3 regions of the Sporosarcina sp. G11-34 genome follow, and region 3 is predicted to be linked to each of the others. Evidence: riboswitches for the same ligand, from Rfam matches in the RefSeq annotation. Region 3 holds a riboswitch; each other region holds the start of a gene.
What was found. Region 3 has a riboswitch for S-adenosylmethionine ahead of KSU66_RS11480 (5-methyltetrahydropteroyltriglutamate--homocysteine S-methyltransferase). Riboswitches for the same ligand answer to the same signal wherever they lie in the genome.
Positions count from the first base shown of each region.

Region 1: linked by a shared signal. The riboswitch ahead of KSU66_RS18650 (methionine ABC transporter ATP-binding protein) and the one ahead of KSU66_RS11480 (5-methyltetrahydropteroyltriglutamate--homocysteine S-methyltransferase) in region 3 are both predicted to bind S-adenosylmethionine.
Region 2: linked by a shared signal. The riboswitch ahead of KSU66_RS05165 (aliphatic sulfonate ABC transporter substrate-binding protein) and the one ahead of KSU66_RS11480 (5-methyltetrahydropteroyltriglutamate--homocysteine S-methyltransferase) in region 3 are both predicted to bind S-adenosylmethionine.

Region 1 covers NZ_JAHNZW010000017.1:46,698-48,964, forward strand. Annotated here, with positions in the region: gene KSU66_RS18645 (methionine ABC transporter permease) at 1-131, opposite strand, end outside; gene KSU66_RS18650 (methionine ABC transporter ATP-binding protein) at 124-1,149, opposite strand; SAM riboswitch class I at 1,241-1,345, opposite strand; gene KSU66_RS18655 (thioredoxin family protein) at 1,400-1,699, opposite strand; gene KSU66_RS18660 (toprim domain-containing protein) at 1,714-2,055, opposite strand; gene gcvH (glycine cleavage system protein GcvH) at 2,135-2,267, opposite strand, start outside.
Region 2 covers NZ_JAHNZW010000003.1:192,961-195,227, forward strand. Annotated here, with positions in the region: gene KSU66_RS05155 (DUF2691 family protein) at 1-128, shown strand, start outside; gene KSU66_RS05160 (hypothetical protein) at 356-706, shown strand; SAM riboswitch class I at 821-933, shown strand; gene KSU66_RS05165 (aliphatic sulfonate ABC transporter substrate-binding protein) at 1,097-2,086, shown strand; gene KSU66_RS05170 (ABC transporter permease) at 2,099-2,267, shown strand, end outside.
Region 3 covers NZ_JAHNZW010000007.1:85,207-87,473, reverse strand. Annotated here, with positions in the region: gene KSU66_RS11480 (5-methyltetrahydropteroyltriglutamate--homocysteine S-methyltransferase) at 1-1,095, opposite strand, end outside; SAM riboswitch class I at 1,215-1,328, opposite strand; gene KSU66_RS11475 (acyl-CoA thioesterase) at 1,443-1,919, opposite strand; gene KSU66_RS11470 (urease accessory protein UreD) at 1,986-2,267, opposite strand, start outside.

The DNA.
Region 1 (2,267 bases), on a different contig from region 3:
AATAATAAGACGCCTAAGGCAAGCCCAATAATGAATGTAAGTAGAGTCGAAATCGCCGTCATATATATAGTCTCTACTGTCGCATTCCACATCTTAGCCCAATCGACGTTTGGAAATAGATTTTCAATCATTGCTGATCACCTCTGTTCGTACGTCTTCTTCGTTTAGAAAATGGATTGCTTCTTGTACAATCGGGGCTTCACCATTTAAATGAAGAATAAGCGTCCCGTATGCGCCGCCATGTGTATGTGATATATTTCCTTGCACAATGTTTATCTCAACATCAAATTTACGAATGAGGCTTGCAAGTACTGGTTGTTCCGTTCGTTCTCCTACAAACACTAACTTTATAAGTTTACCATTTGGATATTCTTCAATAATGTGCGTGATCGCCTGTTTCGCTTCCACAGGTTCCGTAATTTGAGAAACAAACCGTTTCGTAATTGGTTCTTGCGGTGACTGGAATACATCCAGAACATTTCCCATCTCAACAACTTTACCCGCTTCCATTACCGCTACCCGGTGGCAAATCTTCCGAATGACATGCATTTCATGCGTAATGAGCACAATTGTTAAGCCGAGTCGTTCATTAATACCCGTCAGTAAATCTAAAATAGAATCCGTTGTTTCTGGATCCAACGCTGAGGTTGCTTCATCACATAATAAGACTTCGGGATCGTTTGCCAGCGCACGAGCAATGCCTACGCGTTGTTTTTGTCCACCCGACAATTCCGATGGATACGCGTTTTCACGACCACTTAAGCCTACTATCTCTATAAGTTCAGCCACTTTTCGTTCTCGTTCACTTTTCGGTACATTGGCAATTTCAAGCGGAAATGCAATATTTTCTTTCACTGTTCTCGACCAAAGCAAGTTGAAGTGTTGGAATATCATAGTTACTTTTTGGCGCGCTTCCCTTAACTCTTTTCCGGTCATCGACGAAATTTCTAAACCGCCAATCGCTATTGTTCCGGAGGTCGGCATCTCAAGACCGTTTAATAGTCGGATTAACGTACTTTTACCGGCTCCACTATACCCGATGACTCCAAATATTTCGCCCTTTGTTATGTCTAGTGATACATCATCTACCGCTGCAATACTTATTGCGCCAAGGCCAAATTGTTTTTTTACATTTGCTAAACGAATCATCTATTTTCCACTCCTATAAAAATAAAAAAACCTTTCCGCAGAAGAGCAGAAAGGGTTCACGTTAGTAGTTAGTTATTTACGTTTGTCCAATCTCTCATCTTCCATAGCATTCGCTGTGGGTGATTTGGCACCACTTCACAATTGTGATGGTTGCCGGGCTTCATAGGGCACTTCCCTCCGCCTCTCTCAATAAGAGTTAACATATTCAATTCAATCTTAGTAACAACTTACCATAGGCTTATAAAGTATGTCAATTTATTTTCATCAGAAGATCAGGTACTGATTGGAACGCATACACTTTTTCCTGCAGCACGCCATCTTTCATAATGAGCAGACACGGGACACTTTCAATTTCATAATCCACCGCAAGGTCCCCAAGATAATTCAAATCCGCTTTTCCAATAGGTAAATCCGGCTTCATCGCATCAATAACAGTCATCATCTTAGATGCTACTGCACATGTCCCGCACATCGGGGTATATAAATAATACAAAGATTTTTCATAGTTGATACTAGCCGTTTCCCATTCTTTTCGTGTCCATGTTTCCATAAATTCAACCTTCTTTACTTCAAAAATTTAGAGTGGACCTCAATATGTGCCGCTGAGAGGACGGCCGCCAAAACACTATCAGGTGTCGTCTCAACTTCCCGGTATACTTTCTCAGTATATATATGAATCGCCAAAGGGTATTCCCTTTTGAATAATTTTCTTAGTTTTTCACCATCTTCATCGGCATCGACAAAAACAAACATCTCCCATCCTTCATAGGGTGTGAGCATTTCTTCAAGTTGATACGAACTAATGGTACCATTTGTACAAATTACTTTCACGTGTTCTGCCAGGATTCTTAAGATTCTCTTTCGATCTGATTTACCTTCTACAATTATCACTCTTTGTTCTGGCACGACGAGTCCTCCTTGGTTAGCGTTCGTTACATTTGGAATGTAAAAAACGCCGAAACAGCGCCGGCGCTCATTACAACAATTATTCGATTGTCATTTTGTCATATTCTTCAGCTGTCATAAGTGTATCAATTTCAGACACGTCAGATGGTTCAACAACGATCATCCAAGCTTGTCCAAACGGAGATTCGTTAACGAATTCAGGGCTATCTTCT
Region 2 (2,267 bases), on a different contig from region 3:
TAACAATCTATTCCAAAGATAAAACGACTATCCTAAGTCTTTACAATCAAGTACTTGGCGCCAACTACGAAAATGTAAAGTATATTACAGATGGAAATGATAAGCGCACAACATTAATAGCTTTTTAATTGCTGTAAACTACGCAATATAAAATAAGTAAAAGGAGATTCCCAAGTTATTGGCATCCTGTATAAGGAAATTAATGCTTTCAAAAATAGAGGACTAGCTTAAAGATTCAAGGTATGAAAACGCTCCGCTAAATCTTAATTGGTAAGGTCCTTCCCCATTCCTTTCTGCATATAATAATTAAAAAGAAAAAGTATTCTTTGGATAAAATGATCAAGGAGCGATGACTTTGAGGGGAAACTATCCATTATCCGGTGAAGGATTACAAAATAAAGATAGTTCACAGGATTATGGTGCTAAAATAGGACTTTTGGGTGCTGCGATATCTACATTTGGGGATGCTTTACAAACTATTGGAGGTGCAATTGCAATAGAAGAGGGTCGAATTTCCGATAAACAGCAGGAACAAGAAATAGGAAAATTACAAAGTCAAATTGATGAATTGAAAAAAGAACAATCAGAGAATAATGCGATGAGTATAGAAGTAGAGCTACTAAACAAACAACTAAAAAGAATTATTGGAAAATTAGAAATGGATGACGAATCATCTGAAAACTTCAAAACGAAAAAGAAAAAGTGAGTCATTTGATAAAGAAATTGAAAAAAGTATTTGACAATATGTATGAATATAGTATATGATAATTCCTAATGATCTAACTAATTGAAAAAACTGTACATTCAAAATTAAATAGTACTCTTATCAAGAGCGGCGGAGGGAATAGGCCCTATGAAGCCCGGCAACCAACAGGATATTTTTCTGCAAAGGTGCTAAATCCTACAGATTCAATTGGATCTGGAAGATAAGAGGAGGATTTTCTGCCCTCTTCTTAATTGAAGGGGGCTTTTTATATATCCAAATTGTAAAAAGAAGAGTTTTCATAGTATAAAACCAAGTGAACGAATAGGTAAAGTGTAGTTTGAGAATTTGAAGGACAAATTTATTAAAACTTATTATTAGGGGGAAATTAGAATGAAGAAGATTATTACATTTGTTTTATTAATTGTAGGCGCGTCGTTCATCATGACGGCTTGTTCAAATGCACAAGGGGAAGAGAAGAATAATTTAAAAAAGGTAGTTCTGGATTATGCCTATTACTCGCCTACGAGTTTAGCTCTAAAGGAGTTCGGATGGGCAGAAGAAGCTTTTGAAAAAGAAGGCATCGAGGTTGAATGGGTTCTTAGCCAAGGAAGCAATAAGGCACTGGAGTTTTTAAATTCTAAAAGCGTCGATTTTGGATCTACCGCGGGGGCAGCAGCATTGATTGCAAAGTCAAATGGATCTCCAATCGAGTCTGTATATATTTATTCGAAACCAGAATGGACTGCACTTGTAACGACGGAAGATTCACCGATAAAATCAGTTGAAGACTTGAAAGGAAAGAAAGTTGCTGCAACTTTAGGGACGGATCCATATATTTTCCTTTTACGCTCACTTCAAGAAGTAGGTCTGTCATCGAAGGACTTGGAAATTGTGAACTTACAACATGCGGATGGTGCAAATGCTTTGTTAACTGGCCAAGTCGATGCGTGGGCTGGTCTGGATCCACATATGGCAAGAGTTGAAGTTGACTCTGGGGCGAACTTATTCTTACGAGATCATGATAAAAATACGTATGGCACATTGAATGTACGATCGGAATTTGCGGAACAGAATCCGGAAGTTGTTGAAAAAGTAATCGAGGTATATGAGAAAGCGCGGAAATGGGTTATAGAAAATCCAAATGAAGCTGCTGAAATATTAGCAAAAGAGGCGGATATGAAGTTGGAAGTGGCTAAGAAGGGCATCGAGCGGAATGATTTTTCTAATCCTATTCCCGGAGATAAACAAATTGAGGCACTGGAAGAGGCCGGCGCTGTCCTGAAGTCAGAAAATGTTATTAAAAGCGATACAGATATCGAGGAATTAGTGAATGAATTAATTATTGATCGATTTGCGAAAAAAGTAATCGTAACAAAATAGGGGGCGAATTGTATGACGGTCAACACTAAAACAAACGAATTTTCGATAGAGAAAAGTGAAGAGTCTAGTAAATCACGTGCAGACTTAAATAAATTTAGAGGTCTTGCACTCGGATGGATATTACCAATCGTTCTTTTAGTCGTATGGGAAGCGACGGCACGTTTTGGCTTGATAGATTCCT
Region 3 (2,267 bases):
GGAAAGATCCACGATGAACTTCAATTTCTCCCATTGCTGTTCTTCTGTTAATTTATTGCCATGATGTGTAGAAGCGAATCCACATTGCGGGCTTAGGCATAATTGGTCATGCGGTACATGTTTTGCAGCTTCTTGAATGCGTGCCTTAATCGCTTCTTTGTCTTCTATTTCTCCATTTTTCGAAGTAACAACGCCAAGAATCACTTTTGCTCCGCCATTCGGAACATGTTCCAATGGTTTAAAGTCTCCTGAACGCTCATCATCATATTCCAAGAAGAAGCCATCCACTTTTTCTTTTGCGAGTAATGTTGGTGCAATTAGTTCATAGCTTCCTTCAAACGCCCATGTCGATTGGTAGTTGCCGCGGCATAAGTGCGTTGTCACAACTAGATCTTCCGGTTTTCCTTCTAGGACGCCGTTAATGACACGAAGTGCTAGATCAATAAGTTGGTCTCTTGAACAGGCCCCGTCATTGAATGGGATATCCGGAGCAGAAAGTCCAGCGATATAGACGTCATCCAATTGTAAGTAACGGACTCCCGCATCGTAAAATGCGTTTAGCGCATCCTTATACGCTTGAATAATGTCATTTGCGTATTCCTCGATGTCTGGGTATATATTCTCGTCACGAATACCGATATTGAATAGTTGGTTCGGACTTGGAATTGTTTGTTTCGCAACCGCACGGCCACCAACAATTTCGTTAAACTCGATAAAGTCTTTAATGAACGGATGCTCCGGGTTAAATGAAATTTTCCCACTGTTACGAACGTTATACCGCTCTGTTTCAACGCCTTCAAATACGTATCCAGTCTCAGGTACAAACCCTTCAAATCCATTCAAATGCTCTAGGAAATCTAGATGCCACCATGTCCGTCTGAATTCACCGTCCGTGACCAATTCTAATCCTACTTCAATTTGCTTATCGACAATTCGTTTAATTTCCTTCGTTTCCACTTCACGTAATTGTTCTGCAGTCACTGTACCTTCTTTAAATTCTTTACGTGCTTGGTGCAAGTTATCTGGTCGTAGTAAACTTCCTACGTGATCCGCTCTGAATGGTGCTTTCGTTAAAGTAGTCGTTTTGTTTGTCATTATAAATTCCTTCTCTCTGTTTTTATTTCTGAGGCAACTTCGCTTTCCAGATAAAGTAACAAATAGAAAAACCTCTTCTGTAAGTTAAGAAGAGGTTTTGGCATAATCGCTATTTGCTCTTCTCATCTCCAAGTCTTAAGCATGACACTTAAGCTTCTGGAATTAGCACAGTACTTAAAAAGTCTGTTGCTGAGATATCATAGGGCCAGTCCCTCCATCTCTCTGGATAAGAAAGTTACGTATTCAGTTGTTAATCATTACCTTACATGCATCTAAATTAAAAGTCAATAGAGAAAGTATTGAATGTTTCAAATATACTACTTAATAATTACACCTTGTTCAATCACTTAGTGTCTCATCTCGCTTCGTAATTTCCGATGCGCTCGGCGTTCTGGACCTGTTTCGTACAAACTTGTTTCCTTTTCTGTTTCCGGATAAATTCCGGGAACAGGAGTCGATTTATTGTGTTCGTCCATAGCAACCATTGTAAGGAATGACTCCGTTGTCAATTTCGTATCCCCTGTTAAAAGGTTCACAGAATGAACCGAAACGAATACTTCCATCGATGAACGACCCGTCGATGTTACAATTGCTTCGAGTTCCAATACATCCCCGACACGTGCAGATGAAAGAAAATCGACAGAATCAATTGACGCTGTGACGACAGCCGTCTTTGAATGTTTCATCGCCGTAATGGCTGCAATTTCATCAATATACGATAGAACTTTTCCTCCAAAAATTGTTTGTAAGTGATTCGTATCTGGTGGCAATACGAGATGCGTTTGAATTGTACGTGAATGACTCATCGGTCTAGTTTCATTCATTTTGTATGCTCCTTACTTTTTCATAATTAATTAAAACAACAAAACAGGACACCGAGGTGTCCTGTTTTAAACCATCTCTGCTAGCAACGCATACACCCGTTTCATTTCTTGCTGCAACGCCCACTGATCGCGGCCAAGCCACCTACAATGGATCGCATTGCCCTCAAGCCGTGTCATTCCTGCCTGCAACCCATCGCCCACTCGCAACGTTTCTTGAATTGCACGGATATCCACTTCAGCTACATTCGGTGCTACGAGCCAAACAGATCCAACATACATTGCACCTTCGAGAACACCAACACCGCTTAGGTCTACTTCTTTCGGTGAAAAATGAAGGGAATCGAATGC